2 linked regions of the Variovorax paradoxus genome follow. The protein of the gene in region 1 interacts with the protein of each later gene in a pairwise test. Links are inferred from orthologs where the notes say so. Each region holds a gene or a part of one and is shown on either strand. Other genes may lie near its edges.

What was found.
Region 2: the proteins of ligA (region 1) and leuS interact in binary tests that used the Escherichia coli proteins (3 or more experiments, as listed by UniProt). The link is inferred for Variovorax paradoxus from one-to-one orthologs.

The regions. Positions count from the first base shown.
Region 1 is NZ_CP045644.1:5,271,825-5,280,445, reverse strand. What follows is about bases 5,418-8,320. They hold ligA (NAD-dependent DNA ligase LigA), read right to left. Parts: upstream 7,966-8,320; coding sequence 5,869-7,965; downstream 5,418-5,868. Other genes in these bases: GFK26_RS24325 (cell division protein ZipA C-terminal FtsZ-binding domain-containing protein), read right to left, coding at 7,992-8,320; GFK26_RS34345 (hypothetical protein), read right to left, coding at 5,418-5,749. In the rest of the region: pgm (phosphoglucomutase (alpha-D-glucose-1,6-bisphosphate-dependent)), read left to right, coding at 1-669; GFK26_RS24365 (PPC domain-containing DNA-binding protein), read left to right, coding at 686-1,099; GFK26_RS24360 (amino acid ABC transporter permease), read right to left, coding at 1,054-2,112; GFK26_RS24355 (amino acid ABC transporter permease), read right to left, coding at 2,109-3,107; GFK26_RS24350 (amino acid ABC transporter substrate-binding protein), read right to left, coding at 3,104-4,141; GFK26_RS24345 (DoxX family protein), read left to right, coding at 4,318-4,707; def (peptide deformylase), read right to left, coding at 4,732-5,271; more of GFK26_RS34345, read right to left, coding at 5,327-5,417; more of GFK26_RS24325, read right to left, coding at 8,321-8,621. UniProt on the Escherichia coli protein: DNA ligase that catalyzes the formation of phosphodiester linkages between 5'-phosphoryl and 3'-hydroxyl groups in double-stranded DNA using NAD as a coenzyme and as the energy source for the reaction.
Region 2 is NZ_CP045644.1:1,064,882-1,073,761, reverse strand. The notes cover bases 1,882-5,043. They hold leuS (leucine--tRNA ligase), read left to right. Parts: upstream 1,882-2,212; coding sequence 2,213-4,843; downstream 4,844-5,043. Other genes in these bases: lptE (LPS assembly lipoprotein LptE), read left to right, coding at 4,879-5,043; GFK26_RS04825 (flavin-containing monooxygenase), read left to right, coding at 1,882-2,127. Also shown: GFK26_RS04830 (alpha-amylase family glycosyl hydrolase), read right to left, coding at 1-512; more of GFK26_RS04825, read left to right, coding at 643-1,881; more of lptE, read left to right, coding at 5,044-5,400; holA (DNA polymerase III subunit delta), read left to right, coding at 5,421-6,491; GFK26_RS04805 (glutamate-5-semialdehyde dehydrogenase), read left to right, coding at 6,567-7,859; gshA (glutamate--cysteine ligase), read left to right, coding at 8,039-8,880.

The sequences.
Region 1 (8,621 bases):
CTCGCGGTGATGATCGACTACCTCTTCACGCACCGTCCGCACTGGCCCGCGCAGGCGGCCGTCGGCAAGACGGCGGTCAGCAGCCGCATGATCGACCGCGTGGCCGCGCAACTGGGCCGCCCGCTGTACGAGGTGCCCGTGGGCTTCAAGTGGTTCGTCGACGGGCTGGTCGACGGCTCGCTCGGTTTCGGCGGCGAAGAAAGCGCGGGCGCCACCTTCCTGCGCCACGACGGCAGCGCGTGGACCACCGACAAGGACGGCATCGTGCCCGCCCTGCTCTCGGCCGAAATCGCTGCGCGCACGGGGCGCGACCCCGGCGAGCGCTTCAACGAACTCACGCAGGCGCTGGGGCGCCCTGTGTCCGATCGCGTGGACGCACCCGCCACGCCCGAGCAGAAGAAGCGCCTGTCGGCCCTATCGCCGCAGCAGATCACCTCGACCACGCTGGCCGGCGAGAAGATCGAGAACGTGCTGAGCCACGCGCCGGGCAACGGCGCGGCCATCGGCGGCGTGAAGGTCGTCACCGAGAACGGCTGGTTCGCCGCTCGGCCTTCGGGCACGGAGAACATCTACAAGATCTACGGCGAGAGCTTCCTCGGCGACGAGCACCTCGCACGCATCCTCGGCGAGGCGCAGCAGGTGGTCGACAAGGCGCTGTCGGCGAGCTGACGCGAGGCAACAGCGCATGGACACGCTTGTGCTGCGGCTGCAACCCGGCGACGACCTGCGCGCGGCACTCGATGCCGTGCTGAAGCAGGGCGGCATCGGCGACGCGGCCTTCGTGGTCTCGGGCATCGGCAGCCTGCGCGGCGCGCGCATTCGTTTCGCGGGCGCCGAAGCGGCGACGCGCATCGAAGGCGACCTTGAAATCCTTACGCTCGCCGGCACGCTGTCGCCCGATGGCTCGCACCTGCATCTCAGCGTGTCGGATGCCGCCGGCCGGGTGTCGGGCGGCCATGCCGCACCGGGCTGCGTGGTACGGACCACAGCCGAGGTCCTCGTCGCGGTGCTGCCCGAATGGCGCTTCTCGCGCGAGCCCGACACGCAGACCGGCTACGCCGAGCTGGCGCCCAGGCGCCGCTCGAGCCAGACGCTGTAGCGCGACAGCCCGAAGCACAGCAGCCAGTAGACGGCCGCGACGAACAGGTAGCCCTCGAGGTAGAACGGCCGCCAGACCGGATCGCCGCCCAGCGCGAGCCCGAGCGCGCCGGTCAGCTCGAACAGACCGACCACGGTCACCAGCGAGGTGTCCTTCAGCGTACCGACCACGCTGTTGGTCAGCGCGGGCACCACGAGGCGCAGCGCCTGCGGCAGCACGATGTCGCGCTGCACCGGCCAGCGACCGAAGCCCAGCGCCATCGCCACCTCGGTCTGGCCGCGCGGCACGGCCTGCAGGCCGCCGCGGATGATCTCCGCCAGATACGCTGCGACGAACAGCGTGAGCCCCATCAGCACGCGCACCAGCACGTCGGGCTGCCAGCCCGCGGGCCACAGCAACGGCAACAGGAACGAGGCCATGAACAGCACCGAGATCAGCGGCACGCCGCGCACCAGCTCGATGTAGCTCGCGCTCAGCGTGCGCACCACCGGCCATTCGGAGCGCCGCCCCATCGCGAGCAGCAACGCCAGTGGAAAGGCCAGCGCCAGCCCGACCACGGCCAGACCGATGGTGAGCGGCAGGCCACCCCAGCGGCTGGTCGGCACCGTGCTCATCCCGGCCACGCCACCGTGCATCAGCCCGACGAACAGCAGTAACGCCACGAGCCACAGCGGCACCAGCCACCAGCGCCAGCTGCGCGGCCAGGCGCTGAGCACGGTCACCGCAGACAGCACGACCACCGCGAGGGCCGGACGCCATTGCTCTTCATACGGAAAGCGACCGAACAGCATCGGCCGCCACTTCTCGGCGACCACGCCCCAGCAGGCGCCGTGCTGAACGGCGCGGCAGGCATCCGCGTCGGGGCGGAACACGGCGTGCACCACGCCCCATTCGAACGCGTGGAAGCCGGCCCACGCGAGCAAGCCCAACAACAGCACCGTGGCGAGCGCGCGCAGCGGCGACCCCCACAGCTCGCTGCGCCACGCGATGGGGCCTTGCGCGACGCGCCTCATCGCCAGCCTCGCAGCGCGACGCGCGCGTTGTAGCGGTTCATGCCGAAGGAGATCACGAGCGACAGCAGCAAATACACCGCCATGATGATCGCGATGCACTCGAATGCCCGTCCGTTCGAGCCGATGGTGGTGTTGGCCACCGACACCAGCTCCGGATAGCCCACGGCGACGGCCAGCGACGAATTCTTGGTGAGGCTCAGCAACTGGTTGGTGAGCGAGGGCACGATCACGCGCAGCGCCTGCGGCAGGATCACGATGCGCAGCTGCTGCACCGACGACAGCCCCAGCGCCTGCCCCGCCAGCACCTGCCCCTGCGAGACCGAGAGGATGCCGGCGCGCACGATCTCGGCGACGAAAGCCGCCGAATACAGCGACAGCCCGGCGACGATGGTCACGTACTCCGGGCTCAGCGCGGCGCCGCCGCTCACGCCGAAGTCACCGCGCTCGGGCCATTCGAAATGCGTGGGCCACCAGCCGCCCTCGCCCGTCACGGGCCAGGGCACGCTGAGCCCGCCCTTGCTGAGCCACACGCCCGGCAGCAGGTGCACGGGCTCGGTCGGGTCGGGCAGCAGGTTGGCCATCGCGAAGGCCAGCATCAGCAGCTGCACCAGCAGCGGCACGTTGCGCAGCAGCTCCACGTACGCGGTGCAGATGCCGCGCAGCAGCACGTGCGGCGCGAGCCGGCCGATGCCGATCAGCGTGCCGAGCACCACCGCGAAGATGGCGGCCGGCACGGCTGCGCGCACGGTGTTGATCAGGCCCGCAAGAAACGCGCGCCACGAAGGTTGGCTGGCATCGAAATCGAGCCAGCCTTCGCTGATCGAAAAGCCTGCGGGCTCGGTGAGAAAGTCGAAGCCCGAACGCACGCCGCGTGCGCGCAGCACCTCGAGCGCATGGTTCACCACCCAGGCGGCGCCCGCCACGACGGCCAGCACCAAAAGGGCCTGCACGAGCCAGGCCAGCCAGGCGCCGCGGCGCGAGGCCTGCCCACTCATCGAACAGGAGGTGCGTAGATCAGGCCGCCTTTGCTCCACAGATTGTTGGAGCCGCGCGGCAGCTTGAGCACCGACTTCGGTCCGACGTTGCGCTCGAACATCTCGCCGTAGTTGCCCACGGCCTTGATGGCGCGGTACGACCAGTCCTTGTCCAGGCCCAGCAGCTTTCCGAGGTCTTCACCGGCGCCGAGCAGGCGCTGCTGCGCCGGGTCTTTGCTGCTGCCCTTGAGCTGGTCGGCATTGGCTTGCGTGACGCCGAACTCTTCGGCCTCGATGAGCGCGTTGGGCACCCACTTGGCGATCGCGAACCACTCGTCGTCGCCGCGGCGCACCAGCGGCGCGAGCGGCTCCTTGGAGATCAGCTCGGGCAGGATGAGGTAGTCGTCGGGGTTCGGCGCTTCCTTGTTGCGCAGGCCGGCCAGCGCCGAGGCGTCGGTCGTGAAAGCCTGGCAGCGGCCCGAGAAGAAGGCCTTGAACGAGGCTTCGAAGCTCTCGAACACCACGGTCTTCACCGGGATGTTCTGCGCGCGGAAGTAGTCCGACACGTTCTTCTCGTTGGTGGTGCCCGACTGCGTGCAGATGGTGGCGTTCTTGAGCTGCTTGGCGCTCGTCACCTTGAGCTTCTTGGGCACCAGGAAGCCCTGGCCGTCGTAGTAGGTGATGGTGGTGAAGTTGAAACCCAGCGACGCGTCGCGCGTGAGCGTCCAGGTGGTGTTGCGCGCGAGGATGTCGATCTCGCCGGCCTGCAGGGCCGAGAAGCGCTGCTGCGAGTTGAGCGGCACGAAGTCGACCTTCTTCGGATCGCCCAGCACGGCCGCGGCGATGGCGCGGCAGGTGTCGACATCCAGGCCCGACCAGTTGCCCTGCGTGTCGGGCGCCGAGAAACCGGCCACGCCGTTGGTCACGCCGCACTTGACGGTGCCGCGCTGCTTGACCGCGTCGAGCGTCTTGCCGGCGAAGGCCGGGGCCGCGGCGGCCAGCGCGACAACGGAGGCGGCGGCCAGCAGTGCCGGACGGAATCGGGTGTTTTTCATCATGGGTGTGTGCTCCTCAACAGTAGGCAAAAGGCAGTGTACGGGGCGATGCCGGCCGGCGACAAAGAACCCCGCGTTGGATACATATGTCGATCCGTTCGCGGGCGACCGGTTGGCGGCGCGGCGAGTTTCACTACCATACGGCCCTTTCATCACTGCTGAACAGGAATCACACCATGGTCAAGTCCGACGACACCGGCAAGCTCATCCTGCGCGTTGCGCTGGGCATCCTCATCCTGCTGCATGGCATTGCCAAAGTCGGCAAGGGCGTCGACGGCATCGGCGGCATGCTCGCGTCGCACGGCCTGCCCGCGGTGCTGGCCTACGGGGTCTACGTGGGCGAGATCCTGGCGCCGGTGCTGCTGATCGTCGGCCTGTTCACGCGGCCCGCCGCGCTGGTCGTGGCCATCAACATGGTCGTGGCGATCTGGCTGGCGCACCGCAAGGACCTGGGCGCGCTGAACGCGCAAGGCGGCTGGGCGCTGGAACTGCAGGGCATGTTCCTGTTCGCGGCCATTTCGCTCGCGTTCACGGGCGGCGGTCGCTTCGGGCTCAACAACAAGTAAGCCAGCCAACGGACGGACGACCCTTCAGTCGTCGTCCGCCGCATCGAGGCCTGGAAACAAGACCTCGGTGTAGCCGAAGCGCGAGAAATCGCGCACCCGCATCGGGTACAGCTTGCCGAACAGGTGATCGACTTCATGCTGCACCACGCGCGCATGAAAACCATCGGCGGTGCGGTCGATCGGGTCGCCGTACAGGTCGAAGCCCGTATAGCGGATGTGGGCGAAGCGCGGCACCACGCCACGCAGGCCCGGCACCGACAGACAGCCTTCCCAGCCCTCTTCCTCTTCGTCGCCCAGCGGCGTGATGACGGGGTTGAGCAGCACGGTGCGCGGCACCGGCGGTGCGTCGGGGTAGCGGGGATTGACGGTGTCGGTGCCGAAGATCACCAGCTGCAGATCGACGCCGATCTGCGGCGCCGCAAGGCCGGCGCCATTGACCGCTTTCATGGTCTCGAACATGTCGCGCACCAGCAGGTGCAGTTCGTCGGTGTCGAAAGCGGCGACCGGCTGCGCAGTGCGCAGCAGCCGGGGGTCGCCCATCTTGAGGATTTCGCGGAAGGCCATGGCGGGATTATGGCCAGCGCGCCACGCCCTCGCTGGGGCGTGTGCTTGCTTTGTGTCAGGGCTTGTCGGCCAGCGCCGGCGCGTCACGCCACGGCACGCCCGGCGGCGGGCGCATCGCGTTGCTCGGGTAGTTGGGCGACACGCCCGGGTGCGCAGGCGAAACGGCCGGCGGACGCATCTGAACCGGCGGACGGCCGGATGGATAGGTCGGCCGCACGGCTGGATAGCTGGGACGCACCGCGGGATAGCCGGGTCGGCCATAGTAGGGACGGCGGTCGTAGTACGGGCGACGGTTGTCGTAGTAGCCGCCACCCTGGATGTAGACCGGCGCCGGCACCACAACGGGACCAGGATCGGAGTAGTACGGATCGGAATAGCCGCCGGAGTAATACGGATCGCCAGGAACGGCCACGCAGCCGCCCAGCAGCGCGATGCCGCCGAGTGCGAGGCTGGTCGCGAGAACACGAATTTTTTGCATGAGGGACTCCTTGTCGGCCTTCTGTAATCGTTCAACGCCCGCTTGTAGACCCTGTTGACTGCGCGGATGTGAAGTCGCGTAACGGCCGGTAAGGGCCACAGTCAACGCCGCCGCCCGCTTCAGGCTTCGGAAGCCGGCGGAACCCCGCTCGCGAGAATCTCCAGCATACGCGCCTCGTCGATCACGGTAACGCCGATGTTGCGCGCCTTGTCGAGCTTGCTGCCAGCCTCTTCCCCGGCCACGAGGTAGTGGGTCTTCTTGCTGACGGAACCGGCCACCTTGGCGCCGGCTGCCTCCAATTTATCCTTCGCATCGTCGCGGCTCAGCGTAGGAAGGGTGCCGGTGATGACGAAGGTCAGCCCCGCCAAAGGCTTGGGCGCGCGGGCTTCGGGCTCGAACTCTTCCCAGGTCAGGCCGCAGGCCCGCAGTTGCTCGACCACTTCTCGGTTGTGCGGCTGGTCGAAGAAGGTGCGCAGGCTTTGCGCCACCACGGGGCCGACGTCGTTCACTTCGAGCAGTTGCTCTTCGGTCGCGTCCATGATCGCGTCCAGCTTGCCGAAATGCTTGGCGAGGTCCTTGGCCGTGCTCTCGCCAACATGGCGGATGCCCAGGCCGAACAGGAAGCGCGGCAACGTCGTCTTCTTCGAGGCTTCGAGCGAGTCGACGAGGTTCTTGGCCGACTTTTCCGCCATGCGGTCCAGGCCCGCCAGCGTGACGAAGCCGAGCTTGTAGAGATCGGGCAAGGTGCGGATCAGGTTGGCATCGACCAGCTGCTCGACCAGCTTGTCGCCCAGCCCGTCGACATCGACCGCACGCCGTGCCGCGAAGTGCAGGATGGCTTCCTTGCGCTGCGCCGCGCAGAACAGACCGCCGGTGCAGCGGTAGTCGACCTCGCCCTCCTCCCGTACCGCCTCGGAATCGCACACGGGGCAGGTGTGCGGCATCGTGAAGATGGCGCCGCGCCGGTCGTCGGGCTTGGCCAGGCTGTCGGGGGCGACGCCGACCACTTCGGGAATCACGTCGCCGGCGCGCCGCACGATCACGGTGTCACCCACGCGCACGTCCTTGCGGCGGGCCTCGTCTTCGTTGTGCAGCGTGGCGTTGGTCACGGTCACGCCGCCGACGAACACCGGCGCCAGCTTGGCGACCGGCGTGAGCTTGCCGGTGCGACCCACCTGGATCTCGATGCCGACCACCTCGGTCAGCTGCTCCTGCGCCGGGTACTTGTGGGCCACGGCCCAGCGCGGTTCGCGCGAGACAAAACCCAGCTGTCGCTGCAGCGCCAGGCTGTCGACCTTGTAGACCACGCCGTCGATGTCGTACGGCAGCGCATCGCGCTGGCGGCCGATGGTTTCGTGGAACGCTATCAGTTCAATAGCACCTGTCGCCCGCGCAGTCTGCGTCGCGACAGGAAATCCCCATGCATGGAACTGCTGCAGCCAGTCGAACTGGGTGGCAATCTCCGGACCGCCTTCGCTCGCGGACGAAACCTCGCCAAGGCCGTAGGCGAAGAAGCTCAGCGGGCGCGCCGCCGCGATCGCGGGATCGTGCTGGCGCACCGCGCCGGCCGCCGCGTTGCGCGGGTTGACGAACACCTTCTCGTTCTTCTGCCCGGCGGCGATCTTCTCGCGCTGGCGCTCGTTGAGCGCGTCGAAATCGGCGCGCTTCATGTAGACCTCGCCGCGCACCTCGACCACGGGCGGCGCCGTGCCCTTGAGCTTCAGCGGAACCTCCCGGATGGTGCGGATGTTCTGCGTGACGTCTTCGCCCACCTCGCCGTCGCCGCGCGTGGCGGCAAGCACCAGCACGCCGTGCTCGTAGCGCAGGCTCATGGCCAGCCCGTCGAACTTGAGTTCGCAGACGTAGGCGATCTGCGCTGCGTCTTCGGCCAAGCCCAGTTCGCGGCGCACGCGCGCATCGAAGGCGCTGGCGCCGGTCGGCGTGATGTCGGTTTCGGTGCGGATCGACAGCATCGGCACGCGATGCCGCACCTTGGCCAGGCCGTCGAGCACCGCACCGCCCACGCGCTGCGTCGGCGAGTCGGGTGTGCGCAGCTCGGGAAACTCGGTTTCCAGCGCCTGCAGGCGCTGGAACATCTTGTCGTACTCCGCGTCGGGCAACTCGGGGGCGTCGAGCACGTAGTAGAGATGGGCGTGGCGATGCAGCTGCTCGCTCAGTGCGGCGGCTTCGCGTGCCGCTTCGTCGCGCGTGGTCATTGGGGGTCCCTCGGGAAAAAGACGGATCAGCTGAAGAGGCGTCGCGCGAGCGGCGAGCCCGCGGCGAGGTCGCGTGCGTCGAGCGTGTCGTACAGCTGCTCGAGGTCGGTGCCGATCACGTCCATGGTTTCGTCGCGCAGCAACTGGCCGTCGCTGTCGGTCACCACGCCGTCCATCTCGCGGGCGAGCGTGGCAGCAGCTTCGCGCATGCGGCGGAACGGCTCTTCGCCGCGGTCGACCTGCGGCACATCGAGGCTCAGGCTGAGTTCGCGGATCGCCGATTGCGCCGGATCGTCGGCCAGCGCGGCCTGGGTGTCGAACGAGAGCCCGAGGATCGGCGGCAAGCCGACCTCACTGGTCGGCAGCACCATGCGGCCCGGGATGATCCCGGCGACAAAGCCCAGCCGCGCAGCGTTCTGCTGCACATAGCCCGGACTCCAGGCCGCATGCAGCGCACGCAGCACGAAGCCCAGTTGCGCGTCGTGCGCGCTGGCGAACTGGTCGAGCTCGCGGGCGCGGGCCACTTCGTCGAGCATCTCGGGAAACTCGGGCGCGCCGTTCACGGCGTCGGCAAAGGCCTGCGCCTTGACCACGAACTCGGAGTACTCGATCTCATTGAGCGCCCCGGTGCGGTTGGCCAGCTGCACGCCGACCTG
Region 2 (8,880 bases), 4.2 Mb from region 1 along the record:
TGCTCCGTGAGAAAGCTGTGCAGGTAGTACTGCCGCCGGCGCGAGTCCCACTGCCAGGCCGAGCCGCCGAAGACCGAGAGCCAGTTGGTGGGCGGCGTGCCGTCAGGTTGGGGGTCGGCCCAGACGTACCAGTCGGCCTTCGGGTTGTCGCGCGAGCTGCGGCTTTCGGCGAACCACGCGTGCTGGTCGGACGTGTGCGAGAGCACCTGGTCGATGATGAGCTTCAGCCCCAGCGCGTGCATGCGTGCGCGCATGGCGTCGAAGTCGGCCAGCGTGCCGAACAGCGGATCGACCGCGCGGTAGTCGGCCACGTCGTAGCCGAAGTCTTTCATGGGGGAGCGGAAGAAGGGCGAGACCCAGACCGCGTCGACGCCGAGGCTGGCGACGTGGTCGAGCTTCGACGTGATGCCGGGCAGGTCGCCGACGCCGTCGCCGTTGCTGTCCATGAAGCTGCGCGGGTAGATCTGGTAGATCACTGCGCCCCGCCACCATTCGCCTTTGCTGCCGCTCATGCCTGCCCCTGTGGTCGAAATTCATTGTGGCATGCGAAATCCGGGCCAGCAGTACGCTGATGCGGACAGCCGCCGCGCAAGAAGTGGGTAAATTCAGCAGGGCGGGACGCTGCCGTCCCGCCCCCGACCGATGACCACCGACGACCCCGCTTTCTCCCCCTCCGCTCCTTCCGCCCGACCCATCGGCCTCGCCGCGCTCGAACGCCGGCTCGCCCAGGACCTTGACTACCTCGGCTGGCCCGCCCGCGCCTGGGTGCCGCCGCGCCAGATCGCCGGCGAGCCCGTGCTCGACGTGGCCATCATCGGCGGCGGCCAGGCCGGGCTGGCCGCGGCAGGCGCGCTGGCGCAGCAGGGCATCCGAGCCGTGATCTTCGACCGCGCGCCGGCCGGCCGCGAAGGCCCCTGGGCCACCACGGCGCGCATGGAAACCCTGCGCTCGCCCAAGGAACTCACGGGCCCTGCGCTGGGGCTGCCCTCGCTGACCTTCCGTGCCTGGTTCGAGGCCCAGTTCGGCACCGAGGCCTGGGCCGCGATGGACAAGATCCCGCGCCTGCAGTGGATGGACTACCTGGTCTGGTACCGCCGCGTGATGGGCGTGGACGTGCGCAACGACACCGCCGTCACCGGCCTGCAGCCGCTGCCCGACACCAGCGCCGTGCGCCTGGACCTGCGCACGCCCGACGGCGAACGCCGCGTGCTGGCGCGCCGCGTCGTGCTGGCCACCGGCCGCGACGGCCTCGGCGGTCCGGCCGTGCCCGCGTTCGTGGACGGCCTGCCGCGCGCCAGGTGGGCGCATTCGTCCGACGAGATGGACTACGGCCGCCTCAAGGGCCTGCGCGTGGGCGTGGTCGGCGCGGGCTCCTCGGCCATGGACAGTGCCGCCACGGCGCTCGAGGCCGGCGCGCACAGCGTCGAGCTGCTGATCCGCCGGCCCGACCTGCCGCGCGTCAACAAGGGCAAGGGCGCCGGCGTGCCGGGGCTCACGCAGGGGCATTACGACCTGCCCGACGAACTCAAATGGCGCATCCGCCACTACATCAACGTGCTGAACGTGCCGCCGCCGCACGGCAGCACGCTGCGGGTGTCGCGGCATGCCAACGCCTTTTTCAACTTCGGTTGCCCCGTCCTGGCCGTGGCGCCGCAGGGCGAGGCGCTGCGCGTGACCACGCCCAAGGGCGACTTCGCATTCGACTTCCTGATCGTGTCGACCGGTTTCCAGGTCGACTGGGCCGCCCGCCCCGAATTCGCGGGCATTGCCGCCCACATTCGCACCTGGAAAGATCGTTTCACGCCCGCGCCCGGTGACGAAGACCGCGAACTGACCGATTCGCCCGACCTCGGGCCGGCCTTCGAATTCCAGGAAAACGCGCCCGGCGCCTGCCCGGGGCTGGATCGCATCCACTGCTTCTGCTACCCGGCGGCGCTGTCGCACGGCACGGTGTCGGGCGACATTCCGGCCATCAGCGACGGCGCGCGGCGCCTGGCGTCGGGGCTGGCCAGCCTGTTCTACCGGGAAGATGCGGCCCACCACTGGGCGAACCTGCAGGCCTACAGCGAGCCGGAACTGTTCGGCGACGAGTGGACGCCCGCCCCGCCGCCGCAGGAAAGGGCCTGATTCCGGCACGGGGCCGGGGGCGATCACGCGCGGCGCGATAATCCGCCTTCCCGGCCGCCGTCGAGCCGGGCCCTGCCGAGATGTCATGAACCCCAGCTACAAACCCAGCGACGTCGAGTCCGCTGCCCAGGCGCAATGGCGCGCCGCCGATGTCTACCGTGTCACCGAGGACACGGGTCGCAAGAAGTACTACGCCTGTTCGATGCTGCCGTACCCCAGCGGCAAGCTGCACATGGGCCACGTGCGCAACTACACGATCAACGACATGCTCACGCGCTACCTGCGCATGAGCGGCTACAACGTGCTGATGCCCATGGGCTGGGACGCCTTCGGCCTGCCGGCCGAGAACGCGGCGCTCAAGAACGGCGTGCCGCCGGCCAAGTGGACCTACGAGAACATCGCCTACATGAAGGGCCAGCTCCAGGCCATGGGCCTGGCGATCGACTGGAGCCGCGAGATCGCCACCTGCGATCCGAGCTACTACAAGTGGAACCAGTGGCTGTTCCTGAAGATGCTCGAAAAGGGCATTGCCTACCGCAAGACCCAGGTCGTCAACTGGGACCCGGTCGACCAGACCGTGCTGGCCAACGAGCAGGTGATCGACGGCAAGGGCTGGCGCACCGGCGCCACCGTCGAGCGCCGCGAGATCCCCGGCTACTACCTGAAGATCAGCGACTACGCCGAAGAACTGCTCGAGCACACCCAGCACAAGCTGCCGGGCTGGCCCGAGCGCGTCAAGCTGATGCAGGAAAACTGGATCGGCAAGAGCGAGGGCCTGCGCTTCGCCTTCACGCATGACATCAAGGATGCGAGCGGCAAGCTCATCCAGGACGGCCGCATGTACGTGTTCACCACGCGTGCCGACACCATCATGGGCGTCACCTTCTGCGCCGTCGCGCCCGAGCATCCGCTGGCGGCGCACGCCGCCACGCTCGATCCGAAGGTCGCGGCCTTCATCGAGGAATGCAAGGGCGGCGGCACCACCGAAGCCGAGCTGGCCACGCAGGAGAAGAAGGGCGTGCCCACGGGCCTGACCGTGACGCACCCGATCACCGACGAACAGGTGCCGGTGTGGGTCGGCAACTACGTGCTCATCAACTACGGCGACGGCGCCGTGATGGGCGTGCCCGCGCACGACGAACGCGACTTTGCCTTCGCCAACAAGTACGGCATCGAGATCATCCAGGTCGTGCTGGTCGACGACGAACCGCACTTCGACTATCACAAGTGGCAGGACTGGTACGGCGACAAGCAGCGCGGCGTGACCATCAACTCCGACAACTTCAGCGGCATGACCTACAAGGAGGCCGTGGCCGCCGTGGCGCATGCGCTGGGCCAGAAGGGCCTGGGCGAGCTGCAGACCACCTGGCGCCTGCGCGACTGGGGCGTGAGCCGCCAGCGCTACTGGGGCACGCCGATCCCGATCATCCATTGCGACGAACACGGCGCGGTGCCGGTCCCCGAGAAGGACCTGCCCGTGGTGCTGCCGACCGACTGCGTGCCCGACGGCTCGGGCAACCCGCTGGCCAAGCACGAAGGCTTCCACGCCGGCGTGGTGTGCCCGGTGTGCGGCAAGGCCGCGCGGCGCGAGACCGACACGATGGACACCTTCGTCGATTCGTCGTGGTACTTCATGCGCTACTGCGACCCCAAGAACGACCAGGCCATGGTCGCCGAGGGCGCCGACTACTGGATGCCGATGGACCAGTACATCGGCGGCATCGAGCATGCGATTCTTCACCTGCTGTACGCGCGCTTCTGGACCAAGGTCATGCGCGACCTGGGCCTCGTGAAGGCCGACGAGCCCTTCGCCAAGCTGCTCACGCAGGGCATGGTGCTCAACCACATCTTCTACAAGCGCAACGAGAAGGGCGGCAAGGACTACTTCCCGCCGCTCGAAGTCACGGCGGTGCTCGACGCGCAGGGTCGCATCACCGGCGGCACGCTGGCCGACGGCACGAAGGTCGAGTACGGCGGCGTGGGCAAGATGGGCAAGAGCGAACGCAACGGCGTCGACCCGCAGGACCTCATCGAGAAGTACGGCGCCGACACCGCGCGCCTGTACACCATGTTCACCGCGCCGCCCGAAGCCACGCTCGAGTGGAACGACGCGGCCGTCGAAGGCAGCTACCGCTTCCTGCGCCGCGTGTGGAACTACGGCGTGGCCCAGGCCGACGTGGCGCCGGTGGCGCTCGCCGGCCAGAGCTTCGGCAAGCCCGCCCAGGCGTTGCGCCGCGAGGTGCACACCGTGCTGCGCCAGATCGACTACGACTACCAGCGCATGCAATACAACACCGTGGTGTCGGGCACGATGAAGCTGCTCAACGCGCTCGAAGGCTTCAAGCCCGACGGCAGCGCGGGCGACGCGGCCGCCGCGCGCGAGGGCTTCGGCATCCTGCTGCGCTGCCTGTACCCGGCCACGCCGCACATCGCGCACCAGCTCTGGCAACAGCTCGGCTACGACAAGGCATCGGGCGACCTGCTCGACGCGCCCTGGCCCGTGGTCGACGTGGCCGCACTGGCGCAGGACGAGGTCGAACTCATGCTGCAGGTCAACGGCAAGCTGCGCGGCAAGCTGCTCGTGCCCGCCGGTGCCTCGAAGGACGAGATCGAGCGTCTGGCGCTCGCCTGCGACGACTTCGTCAACTTCGCCGAAGGCGCGCCGCCCAAGCGCGTGATCGTGGTGCCCGGGCGCCTGGTCAACGTGGTCATCTGACACAGACTCTGCAGAACGACGGAAACGACAGACGCATGAACATTCGCAATGCCTCGCAGCCGCGCCGCGGCTTTCTCCTGGGCCTCGGCGTCGCAGGCGCTTCGCTGGTGCTGTCCGGCTGCGGCTTCGCACTGCGCCAGGCGCCGACCTTCGCGTTCAAGACGCTGTCGCTCGAAGGCAATACGGCGCTCATCAACCAGCTGCGGCGCGAGCTGCGCGCGGCCGGCAACGTGCGGCTGGTGCCCAAGGAAGAGGCGGGCACCGCCGACGCCGTGCTCGTCGTGCTGGGCGAGGACCGCGACCGGTTCGTCATCTCGACCAATTCCGCTGGTCTGGTGCGCGAGGTGCAATTGCGCCTGCGCGCCCGCTTCAGCCTGCGAACACCGGGCGGCAAGGAATTGCTGGCCGCCTCCGAGGTCTCGCAGACGCGCGACCTGAGCTTCAACGAAACCAATGCGCTGGCCAAGGAGAGCGAGGCCGATCTGCTGTACCGCGACATGCAGGCCGACATCGCGCAGCAGTTGATGCGCCGGCTGGCGGCGGTGCAGTCCCTGTAAGCCTCGCTTCCGTTCTTTCAATGCAACTTGCCAGTGCCCAGCTCGGCGCCCACCTGCAAAAGGGCCTGAAGCCGCTTTACACGATCCACGGCGATGAGCCGTTGCTCGCGCAGGAGGCGGCCGACGCCATCCGCGCCGCCGCGCGCGCCCAGGGCCACACCGAGCGCAGCTCGTACACCGTGGCTGGCGCGCACTTCGATTGGAGCGCGGTGCTCGCGGCCGGAGGCTCGCTCTCGCTGTTCGCCGACAAGCAGATCGTCGAGATCCGCATTCCGTCGGGCAAGCCCGGCAAGGACGGCAGCGTCGCGCTGCAGCAGCTGGCCGAGGCCGCGCCCGGCAACGACAGCACGCTCACGCTGGTGATGCTGCCGCGCCTGGACAAGGCCACGCGCACCGGTGCGTGGTTCTCGGCGCTCGAGAACAACGGCGTGAGCCTCCAGGTCGACCCGATCGAGCGCGCCGCGCTGCCGCAATGGATCGCCCAGCGCCTCGGGCTGCAGAACCAGCGCGTGATGCCCGGCGACGAAGGGCAGCGCACGCTGCAGTTCTTTGCCGACCGCGTCGAAGGCAACCTGCTCGCCGCGCACCAGGAAATCCAGAAACTTGCACTGCTGCACCCGGCCGGCGAGCTGAGCTGGGAGCAGGTCGAGGGCGCCGTCAACAACGTGGCGCGCTACGACGTGTTCAAGCTCTCCGAGGCCGTGCTGGCCGGCAACCCGCAGCGCGTGGCGCGCATGCTCGACGGCCTGCAGGCCGAGGGCGAAGCCGAGGTGCTGGTGCACTACACGATCGCCGAGGACATCCGCGCCCTCAAGCGCGTGAAGGACGCCATGGCCGCCGGCCGCCCGCTGCCGATGGCGCTGCGCGAGAACCGCATCTGGGGCCCGCGCGAGCGCGCCTTCGAACGCGTGCTGCCGCGCCTGGACGACCGCATGCTGACCCGCCTGCTGCGCGCGGCCCACCTGGTCGACGGCATCTGCAAGGGCCTGAAGCAGCCCGACTGGCCCGCCAGCGGCTGGCAGGCGCTGCAGCGGCTGGCGCTGATGCTGTGCCGCGCCTGCAGCACGGCCTCGGCGCCACGCCGCGCCTGACGTCCGCTTGCCGTCTGTAGACGGCAAAAGGCCCGCGTCAGCCGGACCGAAGGTCCGCGTGGGAAAATGCCGGCTATGAACGCGTTCAACGTCAGCGAGCACATGCAGACCCTCGGTCTGCAAGCCAAAGCCGCTGCATTCCTCATGGCCCGTGCGGATGCAGCTACCAAAAACAGAGCACTGAAGGCGCTGGCCCGGCGCCTGCGCGAAGTCGGCCCCGAGCTGGCTGCTGCCAACCAGAAGGACCTGGAGCGCGCCACGGCCGCCGGCCTGTCGGCCCCGATGGTCGACCGGCTCAAGCTCACGCCCAAGGTCCTCGAAACCGTGGCCGAAGGCTGCGAGCAGCTGGCCGGCATGGCCGACGTGATCGGCGAAATCATCGGCATGAAGCAGCAGCCCAGCGGCATCCGCGTGGGCCAGATGCGCGTGCCGATCGGCGTCTTCGGCATGATCTACGAGAGCCGCCCCAACGTGACCATCGAGGCCGCGAGCCTCGCGATCAAGAGCGGCAATGCCGCCATCCTGCGCGGCGGCTCGGAAGCCATCGAGTCGAACAAGGCGCTGGCGCTGCTGGTGTCCGAGGCGCTGGCCGAAGCCGGCCTGCCGGTCGAGGCGGTGCAGCTGGTGCAGACCACCGACCGCGAAGCCGTGGGCCAGCTCATCGCCATGCCCGAATTCGTCGACGTGATCATTCCGCGCGGCGGCAAGGGCCTCATCGAGCGCATCAGCCGCGACGCCAAGGTGCCCGTCATCAAGCACCTGGACGGCAACTGCCACGTGTACGTGGACGACACGGCCGAGTTCGACATGGCGCTGCGCATCGTCGACAACGCCAAGACCCAGAAGTACAGCCCCTGCAACGCCGCCGAAGGCCTGCTGGTGTCGGCCTCGGTGGCCGACCACTTCCTGCCCGAGATCGCCGCCGTCTTCGCCGCCAAGGGCGTCGAAATGCGCTGCGACCCGGCCGCTGCCGCCATCCTGCGCGCCAGCGAGGCGCACCATCCGCAGGCCAAGGTGCTTGATGCGGTCGAGTCCGACTGGTCCGAGGAATACCTGGCCGCCGTCATCAGCATCAAGGTGGTGGCGGGCGTCGATGAGGCCATTGCGCACATCAACCGCTACTCGAGCCACCACACCGACGCCATCGTCACGCGCGACCACATCAATGCCCAGCGCTTCCTGCGCGAGGTCGATTCGGCCAGCGTGATGGTGAATGCGAGCACGCGCTTCGCAGACGGTTTCGAGTACGGGCTGGGCGCCGAAATCGGCATCAGCACCGACAAGTTCCATGCGCGCGGCCCGGTCGGCATCGAAGGCCTGACCTCGCTCAAGTACGTGGTGCTGGGGCAGGGCGAAGTCCGCAGCTAGTCGGGGTCCGAAGGGCCGGGGCCATCGGGCCGGCGGCGCGGCCCGTGCCGCGGTGTTCTTGCAACGTGTGTTGTGGATTGGGGTGCTTTGTTCTCTTTGGCTGCTTGTCATCGGGGCGGCCATCCCCAAATCCTACAATTCCACTCCACCTTTAAGCACAAAACCAACAAGGCCGCTGCATGGTTCCGCATCTCGTCACTGCCCTGACCGGCCCGATCAACGAACTGGAGCAGCGGGTGCTCGACTCGACGCCCGCCATCGAGCGCTGGTTCCGCCTCGAGTGGATGGAGCACACGCCGCCGTTCTACAGCGCCGTCGACATCCGAAACGCGGGCTTCAAGCTCGCCCCGGTCGACACCAACCTGTTCCCCGGCGGCTGGAACAACCTCACCAAGGAAATGCTGCCGCTGGCGGTGCAGGCTGCGCAGGCGGCCATCGAGAAGATCTGTCCGGAGGCGCGCAACCTGCTCGTCATTCCTGAAAATCACTCGAAAAACACCTTTTATCTCGCCAACATCGCGCAACTGGTGCGCATCTTCCACATGGCGGGCCTCAATGTGCGCATCGGCTCCGTCGATCCGGCCATCAAGTCGCCCAAGAAGATCGAGTTGCCCAACGGCGAGACCGTGACGCTCGAACCGGTGGTGCGTTCCAAGCGCCGCCTGGGCCTGAAGAACTTCGATCCCTGCACAATTCTTCTGAACAACGAGCTTTCTGCAGGAACGCCGGGCATCCTCGAAGACCTGCACGAGCAATACCTGCTGCCGCCGCTGCACGCGGGCTGGTCGGTGCGCCGCAAGAGCAACCATTTGCACAGCTATGAAGAGCTGTGCAAGCGCTTCGGCAAGCTGCTGGGCATCGATCCGTGGCTCATCAACCCGATCTACGCGCGCGCCGAAGGCGTCGACGTGGCCGAGGGCCGCGGCATCGACGTGCTCACCAGCCATGTCGACGCGGTGCTCACCAAGGTGCGCCGCAAGTACAAGGAATACGGCATCAACGAGAAGCCGTTCGTGGTCGT